DNA from 4 places in the Streptomyces sp. NPDC059255 genome. Region 4 is predicted to be linked to each of the others. Evidence: riboswitches for the same ligand, from Rfam matches in the RefSeq annotation. Region 4 holds a riboswitch; each other region holds the start of a gene.
The links. A riboswitch is a leader RNA that binds a small molecule or an ion and turns the genes downstream of it on or off. The one in region 4 is predicted to bind cobalamin.
Positions count from the first base shown of each region.

Region 1: it holds a riboswitch for cobalamin, as region 4 does, so the genes downstream of both, ACFXKG_RS35415 (ribonucleoside-diphosphate reductase subunit alpha) here and ACFXKG_RS12580 (cobalamin biosynthesis protein) in region 4, are expected to answer to the same signal.
Region 2: it holds a riboswitch for cobalamin, as region 4 does, so the genes downstream of both, ACFXKG_RS26515 (ABC transporter substrate-binding protein) here and ACFXKG_RS12580 (cobalamin biosynthesis protein) in region 4, are expected to answer to the same signal.
Region 3: it holds a riboswitch for cobalamin, as region 4 does, so the genes downstream of both, metE (5-methyltetrahydropteroyltriglutamate--homocysteine S-methyltransferase) here and ACFXKG_RS12580 (cobalamin biosynthesis protein) in region 4, are expected to answer to the same signal.

Region 1 is NZ_JBHYZP010000043.1:75,811-79,299, reverse strand. Features, by position in the region: gene ACFXKG_RS35425 (carbon starvation CstA family protein) at 1-807, shown strand, start outside; gene ACFXKG_RS35420 (CstA-like transporter-associated (seleno)protein) at 804-1,070, shown strand; cobalamin riboswitch at 1,137-1,305, shown strand; gene ACFXKG_RS35415 (ribonucleoside-diphosphate reductase subunit alpha) at 1,453-3,489, shown strand, end outside.
Region 2 is NZ_JBHYZP010000026.1:10,037-13,525, reverse strand. Features, by position in the region: gene ACFXKG_RS26520 (FecCD family ABC transporter permease) at 1-544, opposite strand, end outside; gene ACFXKG_RS26515 (ABC transporter substrate-binding protein) at 595-1,668, opposite strand; cobalamin riboswitch at 1,736-1,918, opposite strand; gene ACFXKG_RS26510 (DNA-binding response regulator) at 2,024-2,662, shown strand; gene ACFXKG_RS26505 (hypothetical protein) at 2,629-3,489, opposite strand, start outside.
Region 3 is NZ_JBHYZP010000001.1:286,424-289,912, forward strand. Features, by position in the region: gene metE (5-methyltetrahydropteroyltriglutamate--homocysteine S-methyltransferase) at 1-1,703, opposite strand, end outside; cobalamin riboswitch at 1,868-2,071, opposite strand; gene rpsN (30S ribosomal protein S14) at 2,246-2,551, opposite strand; gene rpmB (50S ribosomal protein L28) at 2,551-2,787, opposite strand; gene rpmG (50S ribosomal protein L33) at 2,857-3,021, shown strand; gene ACFXKG_RS01285 (type B 50S ribosomal protein L31) at 3,069-3,314, shown strand; gene ACFXKG_RS01290 (CobW family GTP-binding protein) at 3,314-3,489, shown strand, end outside.
Region 4 is NZ_JBHYZP010000007.1:203,623-207,111, reverse strand. Features, by position in the region: gene ACFXKG_RS12590 (anion permease) at 80-1,387, shown strand; gene ACFXKG_RS12585 (hypothetical protein) at 1,482-1,745, shown strand; cobalamin riboswitch at 1,883-2,003, shown strand; gene ACFXKG_RS12580 (cobalamin biosynthesis protein) at 2,040-3,053, shown strand; gene ACFXKG_RS12575 (cobyric acid synthase) at 3,050-3,489, shown strand, end outside.

The DNA.
Region 1 (3,489 bases), on a different contig from region 4:
TTCTCGTCCGTCGTCGGCGGCACCGCCATGAAGGCGTTCTGGTACCACTTCGCCATCATGTTCGAGGCGCTGTTCATCCTCACCACGGTGGACGCGGGGACGCGCGTCGGGCGCTTCATGCTCCAGGACATGCTCGGCAACGTGTACAAGCCGATGCGCGAGGTGAGCTGGAAGCCGGGCGTCTGGTTCGCCAGCGCTGTGGTGGTCGGCGGCTGGGGCTACTTCCTCTGGGTCGGTGTCCATGACCCGCTGGGCGGCATCAACCAGCTCTTCCCGCTCTTCGGCATCGCCAACCAGCTCCTGGCGGCCGTCGCGCTCGCCGTCTGCACCACACTGCTGGTCAAGTCCGGCCGCCTGAAGTGGGCGTGGGTGACGGCCGTACCGCTCGCCTGGGACGCCGCCGTCACGCTCACCGCGAGCTGGCAGAAGATCTTCTCGGCGGACCCGAGGGTGGGCTTCTTCACCCAGCGCGACGTGTACCAGTCGGCCATCGACCGGGGCGAGGTGCTGGCCCCGGCCAAGACCATGGACGACATGCACACCGTGGTCACCAACTCCACGGTGGACGGGGTGCTCTCGGCGCTCTTCGCGGTCCTCATCCTCGTGGTCATCGCGGACGCCGGACGGGTCTGCTTCAAGGCGATCCGCGATCCGGAGGGCGTCCGGCTGACGGAGGTCCCGTACGTCGAGTCGAAGATCGTCGCCCCGGCCGGCCTGATCCCCACCCAGGAGGAGAAGGCGGAACTGGCCGCCGCCGAGGCCACCAAGGAGCGGGAGAGCGTCCCGGCGGGGACGGGCCCGGCATGACGCGCGTCCGGAGCCGGGCGGATCGGGTGCGGCACGTGGCCGGGCGGATCCGCTGGTACGTACGGGAGTTCACCGGCGAGTCGGCGTACGAGCGCTACGTGGCCCACGCCCGGGCCCACGCGGACGCGGCAGCCGGTGCGGGTACGGGCGCGGGTGCCGGCGCCGGTGACCCGGCGGGCGGGATCATGACCCGCCGCGCCTTCGAACGCAGCCGCACGGACGCCCGCGAGGCCGACCCGCGCGAGGGCTTCCGCTGCTGCTGAGCCGCCGCCGGGCCGTCGCGGAGCTGCTGCCGAGCCGCCGCCGATCTCGTACGGCGGCGGCGTACGACACAACATCTGGGGGGTGGCGCGGCGCGCGCCCCCCAGATGTATGCTCGACCTCGCTGTCGACGCAGGGGAATCCGGTGTGAATCCGGAACTGTCCCGCAACGGTGTACTGTGGCGCGCTTTGTCGCGCCCCCTAGTCCGAACACCTGCCGGCAGTGCGTCCGGCTCGACCGATCCGGGCGCCCAGACGTCCGGGCCTCGCGGTTGGGCCGGTGGACGCGGCGCGGTGTGCGGCCCTCTGCGATGACGGGCGTGCCTCCGTGCGCGCGGACCCGTGCCTCCTCGCGGCCCAGAGCCGAGCGAGGGAGAGCACCACGTGACCATCGCGCCAGCGGATCCGGTTTCAGCAACGACCGAGCGGGGGCCCGGAGCCGGGCAGGAACCGACGGCCGACGCCCCCGGCACCGCGCTGCTGCGGACCCTGACCGAGCTGACCGCCGATCTGCCCGACGCCGACCCGGGCAGGATCGCCGCCGCCGCGCTGCGCGGCCGTAACGCCCGCTCGGACGAGGCCGAGCTGCGCGAGCTGGCCACGGAGGCGGCGGCCGGACAGATCTCCGAGGATCCCGCGTACTCCCGGCTCGCCGCCCGGCTGCTCACCCGCACGATCGCCGACGAGGCCGCGTCCCAGGGCGCCGTGTCGTTCTCCGCGTCCGTCACTGTCGGCCACCGCGAGGGTCTGATCGCGGACCGTACGGCCGCCTTCGTCGCGCGCCACGCCGCGCGCCTGGACGCACTGATCGACCCGGCCGCCGACGACCGCTTCGGCTACTTCGGGCTGCGCACCCTCTACAGCCGCTATCTGCTCCGGCACCCCCTCACCCGGCAGGTCGTCGAGACGCCGCAGCACTTCCTGCTGCGCGTCGCCGCCGGGCTCGCCGAGGACGACAGCGACCGGGCGGTGGCGGAGGTCGGGCGGCTCTACGGGCTGATGAGCCGGCTCGACTACCTCCCCTCCTCCCCCACGCTCTTCAACTCCGGCACCCGCCACCCCCAGATGTCCTCCTGCTACCTGCTGGACTCGCCGCTGGACGAGCTGGACTCGATCTACGACCGGTACCACCAGGTGGCGCGGCTCTCGAAGCACGCGGGCGGGATCGGGCTCTCGTACTCCCGTATCCGCTCGCGCGGTTCACTGATCCGGGGGACGAACGGCCACTCCAACGGCATCGTCCCGTTCCTGCGGACCCTCGACTCCTCCGTCGCCGCCGTCAACCAGGGCGGCCGGCGCAAGGGCGCGGCCTGCGTCTACCTGGAGACCTGGCACGCGGACCTGGAGGAGTTCCTCGAACTGCGCGACAACACGGGCGAGGACGCGCGCCGTACGCACAACCTCAACCTCGCGCACTGGATCCCCGACGAGTTCATGCGCCGGGTCGAGGCGGACGGCGTCTGGTCGCTCTTCTCCCCCGTGGACGTGCCGGACCTGGTCGACCTGTGGGGCGACGCCTTCGACGCCGCGTACCGCAAGGCGGAGGCGGACGGTCTCGCGCGCAAGACCCTCAAGGCCCGTGAGCTGTACGGCCGGATGATGCGCACCCTCGCGCAGACCGGCAACGGCTGGATGACCTTCAAGGACGCGTCGAACCGTACGGCCAACCAGACCGCCGAGCCCGGCCACACCGTCCACTCCTCCAACCTCTGCACCGAGATCCTTGAGGTCACGGACGACGGCGAGACGGCCGTCTGCAACCTCGGCTCCGTCAACCTGGGCGCGTTCGTGGACGCGGCCACCGGCGACATCGACTGGGCGCGGCTGGACGAGACCGTCCGTACCGCCGTCACCTTCCTCGACCGGGTCGTCGACATCAACTTCTACCCGACCGAGCAGGCGGGCCGCTCCAACGCCAAGTGGCGCCCGGTGGGCCTGGGCGCGATGGGCCTCCAGGACGTCTTCTTCAAGAAGCGGCTGCCCTTCGACTCCCCCGAGGCCGCCGCGCTCTCCACCCGGTTCGCCGAACGGATCATGCTCGCGGCGTACGAGGCCTCCTGCGACCTCGCCGAGCGCGACGGGCCGCTCCCCGCCTGGTCGAAGACGCGCGCGGCGCGCGGGGTGCTCCACCCCGACCACTACGACGTGGCGCTGAACTGGCCGGAGCGCTGGGCGGCGCTGCGCGCCCGGGTCGCGGAGACCGGCATGCGCAACTCCCTCCTCCTCGCCATCGCGCCGACGGCGACCATCGCGTCGATCGCGGGCGTGTACGAGTGCATCGAGCCGCAGGTCTCGAACCTGTTCAAGCGCGAGACGCTCTCCGGGGAGTTCCTCCAGGTCAACTCCTACCTGGTGGAGGAGTTGAAGCGGCTCGGCGTCTGGGACGCCCGGACCCGCGAGGCGCTGCGCGAGGCGAGCGGC
Region 2 (3,489 bases), on a different contig from region 4:
CGAAGGAGGTGAGGGCGGAGAAGAGCTGCATCGCGGCCACCCCGGAGAGCACCACCCGGTCGGTCGTCCCGCCGAGCGTGTGGCTGAGCAGCAGCACCATCCCGAACGAGCAGAGCGCGCCGAGGAACGCCCCGCCCGAGACCGACAGCGCCCCTCCCCCGACCCCGAGCACGACCACCAGGACCGCGCCGGTGGAGGCTCCCGAGGAGACGCCGAGGACGAAGGGGTCGGCGAGCGGATTACGGAGCAGGGACTGCATGATCGCGCCGCACACCGCGAGCCCGGCGCCGCAGACGGCCGCCAGCAGGGTACGCGGCAGCCGCAGGTTCCAGACGATGCCGTCGCGGATCGGGGTGAGACGCGGCTCGCCCCGGCCCAGGTGGGCGCCGACGACCGACCAGACGTCTCCGACACGGATGTCGGCGGGCCCGATGGTGATCGCCACGGCGACGGAGAGGGCGAGCGCGGCGAGGCCGCAGGCCCACCCCACCGGGCGGACCCAGACCGCGGCCCGCCGGACCTCGCGGGAGCCGCCGGGGTCCAGCGGCGCCGGGCTCCCTTCGGCAGACGCCCTCGACGCCCGTTCCGCGGTGGTCACTTGGCGGGTGCGTACGCGCGCAGCGCCGCCGCCACCTGCTCGACGCCCTCCACGGTGCGGATGCTCGGGTTCATGGCCTGGCCGCTGAGGCGTACGTACCGCTGGTGCTTCACCGCGTCCATGGCCCGGGTGACCGGGTTGGTCTCCAGGAACTCGATCTTCTTCGCCGCCGACTCGGCCGTCTGCGACTTACGGGTGAGATCGCCGATGACGAGGAAGGCGGGGTCGCGGTCGGCGACCGTCTCCCAGTTGATCTGCGGCCATTCGTCGTGGGTGTCGTCGAAGACGTTCTTGGCGCCGACGGCGTCGGTGATGATGCCGGGAGCGCCGCAGCAGCCGCCCATGAAGGGGGCCTCGGAGTTGGCGAACCAGTACAGGACGGTGGTGTCCTTCGCCTTCTTCGCGTCGATCCCGGCGACCGCCTTCGCCATCCGGTCCTTCAGCCCCGCGACGAGCCGGTCACCGCGCTCCTCGACGCCGAACACCGTGGCCAGTTCGCGGATCTCGCCGTAGACGTCCTCCATGGTCAGCGGCGTCGCCCGGGATCCGTCGGTGTCACCGGTGTTGTCCTTGGCGCAGTCGGACGGCGAGACGTACGCCGGTACGCCCACCTTCTCGAACTGCGCGCGTGTGGCCACGCCGCCCTTGCCCAGGGTGGACTCGAAGGAGGCGGCGACGAAGTCGGGCTCGGCGTCCAGGACCTTCTCGAAGGAGGGGCTGTTGTCGGCCAGCCGCTCGACCCCGGCGTTCGCCTTCCGCAGGCTCTTCGGCAGCGGGTCGGTCCAGGTGGCGGTGCCGGCCATGCGGTCGCCGAGGCCGAGGGAGAGCATGATCTCCGTGGTGCCCTGGTTGAGCGAGACGGCCCGCTCGGGCGGCGCGTCGATCCGTACCTCCCGACCGCAGTTGGCGACGGTACGGGGATAGCCGGCGGCCCGGGCGGAACCGGTACCGGAATCAGAACCGGATGCGGAATCAGCTCCGGAGTCCGAGCCGGTACCGCAGCCGGTGAGCAGCAGGGCGCCGGCGGCGAGGAAGGGAGTGGCACGGCGGGCGAGGCGTGCGATCGGCACGGAGTCGTTCCTCTGCGTCGAGGGCTCATGCGCGGAGCCCGGTCGTACGGTGCTCCCCCGCCACAGGACGCGGACGGAGGCCGCCAGCAGGTCTTCGGACTCGGGGTCACCCGGACGGAGGCGCCTTCCCGGACTGCTGTCCAGTGGCCGATGCCCCGCCCGTCGCCCTCACCGCTGCGCGTCAGCTCCGGATTCCCACCGGATTCCCTGACCCACGTACATGGGTTCGACTGGCCTCGGCAAGCTATCACAGGCGGTTTTCCGCCCCACACCAGCACTTTCCGGCGCTTTCCACCCGGCGGCGATCGACGGGAACGGGCGCGGCGGACAATGAGGCATGCCGGAAACCTCGCCCGTGAGTGTCGCTCTGATCGACGACCATCCCGTGGTCCTCGCGGGCATCGAGTCCTGGTACGCGGCGTCGGAGCGGCCCATCGCGGTGACCGCCAAGGGGCCGGACCTGTCGGTGGCGACGACGGGGCCGGGCCGGGACGCGGACGTGGTGGTGCTGGACCTGCAGCTCGCTCACGGGGTGCCCGCCTACCCCGAACTGCGGCAACTCGTCGCGGGCGAACGGCAGGTCATCGTCTACACCATGCAGGACAGCCAGGAGACCGCGCTGACCTGCCTGGACCTGGGGGCGTTCACGTACCTCACCAAGGCCGAGGGCGAACGGCACCTCATGGCGGCGACGCTGGCGGCGGCCGACTGCCGCCCGTACACACCGCCCGCGCTGGCCGGGGCGTTCGGCAGCGACGCCCGCAAGGGGCGGCCCGCGCTGACGCCGCGCGAGGTGGAGGTGCTGCTGGAGTGGTTCCAGTCGGAGTCCAAGGCGATGGTCGGGGCGAGCCTGGGGCTCTCGGTCCGTACCGTGAACACGTATCTGGAGCGGGTGCGCATCAAGTACGCCAACGCGGGGCGGCCCGCGACGACCAAGGCGAACCTGGTCGCGCGGGCCATTCAGGACGGGCTGACGTCACTGGACGAGCTGTGACCCCGGTCCGCGGATGCGGTCGCGGACACAGGCACAGACGCGGACGCGGACGCGGATGACGACGCGGACGACGACGCGGTGAGCGCGTCCTCGGGGGCGTCGGCCGGGGCGTCGAACGGGCCGTCGACCGGGCCGTCGAGGGTGCACGACGCCTCCACCAGCAGCCGCCCCTCGCTGCGCACCGTGCGCACCCGTACCCCCGGCTCGGTCGGTTCGGGGATCTCCGTCGGCCCGGTCGCCGGGCAATCGGTCACCACACTCACCCGCACCAGGCCGCCGCCACGCACGACCGTGGCGCGGGCGTCGCGCTCGGCGGTCGCGAGCGCGGCCAGCACGGGCTCGGTGAGCGCGCGGCGCAGCCGCCGGTCGACCGGGGCGCAGGCCCCGCGCACGGCGAGCTGTACGTCGACGCCGTGGCGTTCGGCGACGTCGATACCGGCGCGCAGTTCGTGGAGCAGCGGATCGTGCGCGTGGTCGCGTTCCGCGAAGAGCCGTCTGAGCCGGGCGGCCTCTACGGCGGAGCGGCGCCGTACCGCCTCGTCCCCCGGGTCGAGCGAGCCGCCGGCGAGCCCGGTCAGCAACGGCATGACGGAGCGGTCCAGTTCGGCGTAGCGGGCCCGCTGGTCGGCGTGGACCTGCGCGGCGACTGCGGCCTCCGTACGGACGCGCTCCTGCTCGCGCGCCGTGGCGCTCGCGGCGGCGGCGCAGTCACCGAGCGAGCGGGCGAGCATGGCGGCGGCGACCTGGAAGGTGCAGATGGCCAGGGCGCTGACGGCCATGCCGGAGGCGGCCTGCCGGGTCGGCACCCCCGCGAGCAGCAGCTGCGC
Region 3 (3,489 bases), on a different contig from region 4:
GTGAGCATGCCCTTGACCGGGCGTGAGGTGAGGGACTGGGCGTATGCCGTCCAGCGTACGGTCATCGGCTCGGGGCGGGAGATGTCCCCGGCGAGGATCGGTGGACGCACGTACCGGGTGCCGTAGGACTGCACCCAGCCGTGCTGGGTGGCGAGGTAACCGGTGAGCTGTTCGGCGAAGTACTGCACCATGTCGTTGCGCTCGGGCTCGCCGTGCACCAGGACGTCGATCCCGGTCTCCTCCTGGAAGGACACGACCTCGTCGATCTCGGCGCGGATGCGCTCCTCGTAACCGGCTGTGTCGATGCGTCCGGCGCGCAGGTCGGCGCGGGCCGTGCGCAGTTCGCCGGTCTGAGGGAAGGAGCCGATGGTGGTGGTCGGCAGCAGCGGCAGGCCGAGGTGGGAGCGCTGGGCGGTGGCCCGCTCGGCGTACGGCTGGGAGCGGCGGGTGTCGGTGTCCGTGACGGCGGCGGTGCGGATGCGGACGGCCGGGTCGTGGGTGAGGGGAGAGTTCGAGCGGGAGGCGAGGTCGGCGCGATTCGCGGCCAGCTCGCCCGCGATCGCGTCGGTCCCGTGCGCCAGGCCCCTGGCGAGGGTGACGGTCTCGGCGGTCTTCTGTCGGGCGAAGGCGAGCCAGCGCAGGATCTGCGGATCGATGTCCCGTTCGGCGGACGTGTCGAGGGGGACGTGCAGGAGGGAGCAGGAGGCGGCCACATCGACCCGGTCGGCCAGTCCGAGCAGGGTGCCGAGGGTGGCGAGGGACTTGGCCAGGTCGTTGATCCAGATGTTGCGGCCATTGACGACACCGGCGATCAGGCGCTTGCCGGACAGTCCGCCCACGGCGGCGAGATCGTCGAGGTTGGCGGCTGCGGCATCGGTGAAGTCCAGGGCGAGTCCGTCGACCGGCGCCTTGGCGAGGACGGGCAGAGCCTCGCCGAGCCGGTCGAAGTAGGAGGCGACCAGGAGCTTGGGCCGGTCGGTGCGGGCACCGAGGTCGCGGTAGGCGTGGGCGGCGGCGTTCAGGTCGGCCGGGGTGCGGTCCTGGACCAGGGCGGGCTCGTCCAACTGCACCCACTCCGCGCCTGCCGCGCGCAGGTCGGCGAGGACTTCCGCGTACACGGGGAGCAGCCGGTCCAGCAGGGTGAGCGGCTCGAAGTCCGCGGGCACGGCGGGGGCGGGCTTGGCGAGCAGCAGGTAGGTGACCGGGCCGACCAGTACCGGCCGGGCGCTCAGCCCGAGGGCGAGGGCTTCTTTCAACTCGGCGACCTGCTTGGTCGAGTCAGCCGTGAAGACCGTGTCCGGGCCCAGCTCGGGCACCAGGTAGTGGTAGTTGGTGTCGAACCACTTGGTCATCTCCAGTGGTGCGACGTCCTGAGTGCCGCGGGCCATGGCGAAGTAGCCGTCCAGCGGATCGACGGACACTGCGGCACGGTGGCGCGCGGGGATCGCACCGACCATGACGGTGGTGTCCAGGACATGGTCGTAGTACGAGAAGTCGCCGGTCGGGACCTCGGTGATGCCGGCGTCGGCGAGCTGCCGCCAGCTGCGGACGCGCAGGTCGGCGGCGGCGGAGCGGAGGGCGTCGGCGGGGACACGGCCCTTCCAGTAGGCCTCGATCGCCCTCTTGAGTTCCCGGTTCGGACCCTGGCGGGGGTAGCCGTACACGGTGGCCCGTGCTGCCGCGGCTGCGGACTTCGTTGTCACGGAAATCTCCTTCGCGAGATATCTCCCTGGAATCCCGGGACGGGACGCGAGCGCGAAGGGGTGACGAACCGGACGGACCCGACCTCGCGCGGCACAGCGCGGTCATCCGCCTGATATGTACGCCGACCCGCCCACGAGGTCACCGGGATCTCCGCGCACGAATGGTTCGTACACGGGCAACGGGCAGGTCTTCGGACTCGCGGGCACGCCTTCCTGCGGAAGACACCTACTGGCCGTCGCTTCCCAGACCCGGTACGTCGGATCCAGTGCGTATGACGGTGGTCGTTCCCACTCACCGCTGCGGGGCAGTCCCGGATTCCCACCAGGTTCCCTCTTGCGACGCGTCTACCTGGAGGGCAGGGCGAACCAGCTGCACCGCCCAGCCTAGAGCGTGGACAACCCTTTGGTCGAGCGTGTTCGAGCCGCCGCCTGCTCCTGTCCGCACCGGTCTTCGCCGCCACGGTCGGCCCCGCGCGGCGCGAGACGCCGGCCGATGCGCGGCGGCGGGGCGCGGCCGTGGCCTTTGTGTCAGCGGGCAGCGGTTACCAGGAGGACCTGGTCACCCCGGGCAGGAAGCCGGCGTGTGCCTGCTCCCGGGCGCGGACCCTGGAGAGGCCGAACTTGCGCAGGTAGCCGCGGGGGCGGCCGTCCACACTGTCGCGGTTGCGTACGCGGGTGGCGCCGGCGTTGCGCGGCTGCCGGCGCAGCTCCGCCAGTGCGGCCCGGCGTTCGTCCCCGGTCGACGAGGGGCGGCGGATGATCTCCTTGAGCTCGGCCCGCCGGGCGGCGTACCGCTCGACGATCTCCTTGCGCTTCTCGTTCTGCGCGATCTTGCTCTTCTTCGCCATCAGACCTTCCCCCCGCGTGCCCGGATCCGTGCCACGGCCGCCTCGATGCCGATCACGTCCACCGTCTTGATCGCCTTGGCGCTCAGGGTCAGGCGGACAGTGCGGCCCTCGCCGGGGAGCCGGTAGCGCTTGTGCTGGATGTTCGGGTCGAAGCGGCGCGAGGTGCGCCGGTGGGAGTGGGAGATCTTGTTGCCGAAGCCCGGTTTGGCACCGGTCAGTTGGCAGTGGGCGGACATGGGTGTTACCTGCCTCTCTCTGCGACCACTACCTATTGGTAATGGAAATCATTCCCATATACTAGCCTCATGGCACGCAACGAACTCCGCCCGGTCGTCAAGCTGCGCTCCACCGCGGGCACCGGCTTCACCTACGTCACCCGTAAGAACCGGCGCAACGACCCCGACCGGATGGTGCTGCGCAAGTACGACCCCGTCGTCCGTCGTCATGTCGACTTCCGTGAAGAGCGCTGAAACGCTCCGCCACCCCACGCCCTGTCCTCGAAAGGCCCGCCTCAGCCATGAAGCCCGGCATCCACCCCGTCTATGCCCCCGTCGTCTTCCGTGACTCCGCCTCGAACCACGCTTTCCTCACCCGATCCACGATGACCAGCGACAGGACGATCGAGTGGGAGGACGGCCACACCTACCCGGTCGTCGATGTCGAGATCTCCTCGGTGAGCCATCCCTTCTACACCGGCACCGCCCGCGTCCTGGACACCGCCGGCCGCGTCGAACGCTTCGAGCGCCGCTACGGGACCCGGTGATGGCGCAGGACCCCCGACTGCCCGTCGTCATCGTCGCCGGGCTCCACGCGGACGCCCGCAGACAGGTCGTCGACCTGCTCCTGCGGTCCGTCCCCGGCAGCGTCGCCCTGCATCACGACCTGACCGGCGCGGGCGGCGGAACCGTACGCCGCCTGATCCGCGACGCTTCCGGACA
Region 4 (3,489 bases):
TAGTTCATCTTCCGTTCACCCTGACTCCCTACGTTCACCGAGGCCACCGACGTCGAACGATTGCCTGGGTCCTGGGTCAATGGAACACATCACACTGCTGCTCGCGATCGTGATCGTGACAGCGCTCGTGTTCGATTTCACGAACGGTTTCCACGACACCGCCAACGCGATGGCGACGACCATCTCGACCGGCGCTCTGAAGCCCAAGGTCGCGGTGGGCATGTCCGCGGTCCTGAATCTCGTCGGCGCGTTCCTGTCCGTGGAGGTCGCCAAGACGATCTCCGGCGGGCTCATCAACGAACAGGGCATCAGAACAGAAGTGATCTTCGCGGCGCTCGTCGGCGCCATCCTGTGGAATCTCTTCACCTGGCTGCTCGGACTCCCGTCCAGCTCCTCCCACGCACTCTTCGGCGGCCTGATCGGCGCGACCCTGATGTCCGTCGGCACCTCCGGCGTCAACGGCGGGGTCGTCATCACCAAGGTCCTGATCCCCGCGCTCGCCGCCCCCGTCGTCGCCGGGCTCGCCGCCCTCCTCGCGACGCGGCTGACGTACCGGATCGGCCAGGCCGTCAACGACGGCGACGACCGGGTCACCGCCAAGGGTTACCGGGCCGGGCAGATCGCCTCCGCCGGGCTCGTCTCCCTCGCCCACGGCACCAACGACGCGCAGAAGACCATGGGCGTCATCACGCTCGCGCTGGTCACCGGCGGCGTTCTCGCCCCCGGCTCCAACCCGCCCCTGTGGGTCATCGTCTCCGCGGGGATCGCGATCGCGCTCGGCACGTACCTGGGCGGCTGGCGCATCATCCGCACCATGGGCACCGGCCTCACCGACCTCCAGCCGCAGCAGGGCTTCGCCGCCCAGACCAGCGCCGCGACGGTCATCCTGGCCTCCTCGCACCTGGGCTTCTCGCTCTCCACCACGCAGTCCTGCTCCGGCGCCGTGATGGGCGCGGGGCTCGGCCGCAAGGGCGGGGTGGTGCGCTGGTCCACCGCCACGCGGATGTTCGTCGCCTGGGGGCTGACGCTCCCGGCCGCGGGTCTGGTCGCCGCCGGCGCCGAATTCCTGACCGGCCAGGGCACCTGGGGCATCGCCGTCGTCGCGGTCCTGCTGATCGCGGGCTCCGCCGGGATCTGGCTCGCCTCGCGCCGTAAGCCCGTCGATCACACCAACGTCAACGCCGGGGCGGCCACCGGCGAAGCCGCCACCGGCGTCGCCACCGACGGCGGCTCGGGCCGGGCCGGTGAGCCGGCCGGTGTGGTGACCGCCGCCGTCGCGGCCGTCACCCCGCCTCCCCCGGCGGGCGCCGGGGGCCAGGACCTCTCGGCCACCATCCCCGCCCCCGCGGACCAGAACGGCGAGCCCGCCCGCCGCGCCACGGTGTAATCCGCGCCGCCTCTTAGCTCCGCTTCTCCGCGCTGCCTCTTAGCGCCACATCTCCGCCCCGCGTCATCCGCGCCACCTCTCAGGAAGCGACCTCATGGACATCGACTGGGCAGCACTCGGCTCCGTCTTCGGCGTCAGCCTCGTGGCGACCGTCGCCCTCGTGGGCCTCTTCAGCCTGGGCGTCGTGGGCCTCGCCAAGCGGGGATCCGCGCCCGCGCAGGGCCAGGCCGGGACCTCGGCCGCCGCCTCCACCCCCGCCGCCGGACCGGCGCCCCTCACCGCCCGCGCCGGCGCCTACCTGTGCTTCGCGCTCTGCGCCGGAGCCGTCGCCTACGGGATCAGCCTCATCGTGGCCTGACCGTCACGCACGCCACACACGCCACGCACGTCCCCGCGGGAGCCCCGCATCGGCCGACCGGTCCGATGTGGGGCTCCGCACACTGTCCCGTCGCAGGTCAAGGATGAGTTGACGGGTCCTGCGCGGCGTGGTGGACTTCCGGGGCCATTGACGACGGCAGCAGAGGAAGCCGGTGCGAATCCGGCGCGGTCCCGCCACTGTCACTGTGAGCCTCGCCTCCAGGAGCCAGGAACTCTCGCCGTCGCATCACGTACGTCGAACCGGGGCGCGGACCCTGAGTGAGGACACTTCGCCATGCCTGGCTGCGGTTCTGCCGCCGCGCGCGGCGGCGGCCGGGCCGCCCCTGCCGCCGCGCGGGTCTTCGCGTACGGCGCCACCCTCGGACTCCTGGCCGACCGGCTGTTCGGCGATCCGCGCCGGGGACATCCGGTGGCCGCCTTCGGCCGGGCCGCGGGGGCTGTCGAGCGCGCGCTGTGGCGCGACCACCGCGGCCGGGGCGCGCTGCACACCACGCTCTGCGCCGGAGCCGCTGCCGGAGCCGCGGCACTGGCCGCGGCGACCGTACGCGAACGGCCCGCCGCCGCCGTGACGCTGACCGCCGCCGCCACCTGGGCCGTGGTGGGGGGCACCTCGCTGGGCCGGGAGGCACGGGCCGTCGGTGCGGCGCTCGCCGCCGGGGACCTCGAAGGGGCCCGCGGGCGGCTGCCGCACCTGTGCGGGCGTGACCCGTACTCCCTGGACGAGGGCCAGATCGCGCGCGCCGTCGTGGAGTCCGTCGCCGAGAACACCTCCGACGCCGTCGTCGGCGCGCTGGTGTGGGGCGCGCTCGCCGGGACGCCGGGGCTCGTGGGGTTCCGCGCCGTGAACACCCTGGACGCGATGGTGGGTCACAAGAGCGCCCGTTACCGCCGGTTCGGCTGGGCCTCGGCCCGCCTCGACGACGTCGTGGGGTGGCCAGGAGCCCGGCTGACCGCCGCGCTGGCCGTCGCCGCGGGCCCGGACCGGCGCGGCGCGCTGCGGGCCCTGCGGCAGGACGCGCACCGCCATCCGAGCCCCAACGCGGGCCCGGTGGAGGCGTCGTTCGCCGGGGCGCTGGGCGTACGGCTCGGCGGGACCCTGGCGTACGGCGGGCGGGTGGAGCACCGGCCTGTCCTGAACGGTACGGGGCGCCCGGTCGGGGTCCCGGACATCGAGCGCGCCGTACGGCTGGCCGGCCGGGTCAACGTGCTCGCGCTCGCGGCCTGTGTCACCGGCCGGGTCGTATACGGCGCGGTGCGCGCGGCAGCGCGCGGTGGGAGGCGTACATGAGCGGGAACGGTGGGGGCGCGGGGCTCGGCGGAGGGCTGCTGATCGCCGGGACGACCTCCGACGCGGGCAAGAGCGTCGTCACGGCGGGGATCTGCCGCTGGCTGGTGCGCCAAGGCGTGAAGGTCGCGCCGTTCAAGGGCCAGAACATGTCGCTGAACTCGTTCGTGACCCGCGAGGGGGCGGAGATCGGGCGCGCCCAGGCGATGCAGGCGCAGGCCGCGCGGGTGGAGCCGACCGCGCTGATGAACCCCGTCCTGCTGAAGCCGGGCGGCGACCGCAGCAGCCAGGTGGTGCTGATGGGGAAGCCGGTCGGGGAGCTCAGTGCCCGCGGCTACCACGGAGGCCGGCAGGAGGCGCTGCTCGGGCCCGTACTGGAGTGCCTGGCGGAGCTGCGGTCCACGTACGACGCCGTGATCTGCGAGGGCGCCGGCAGCCC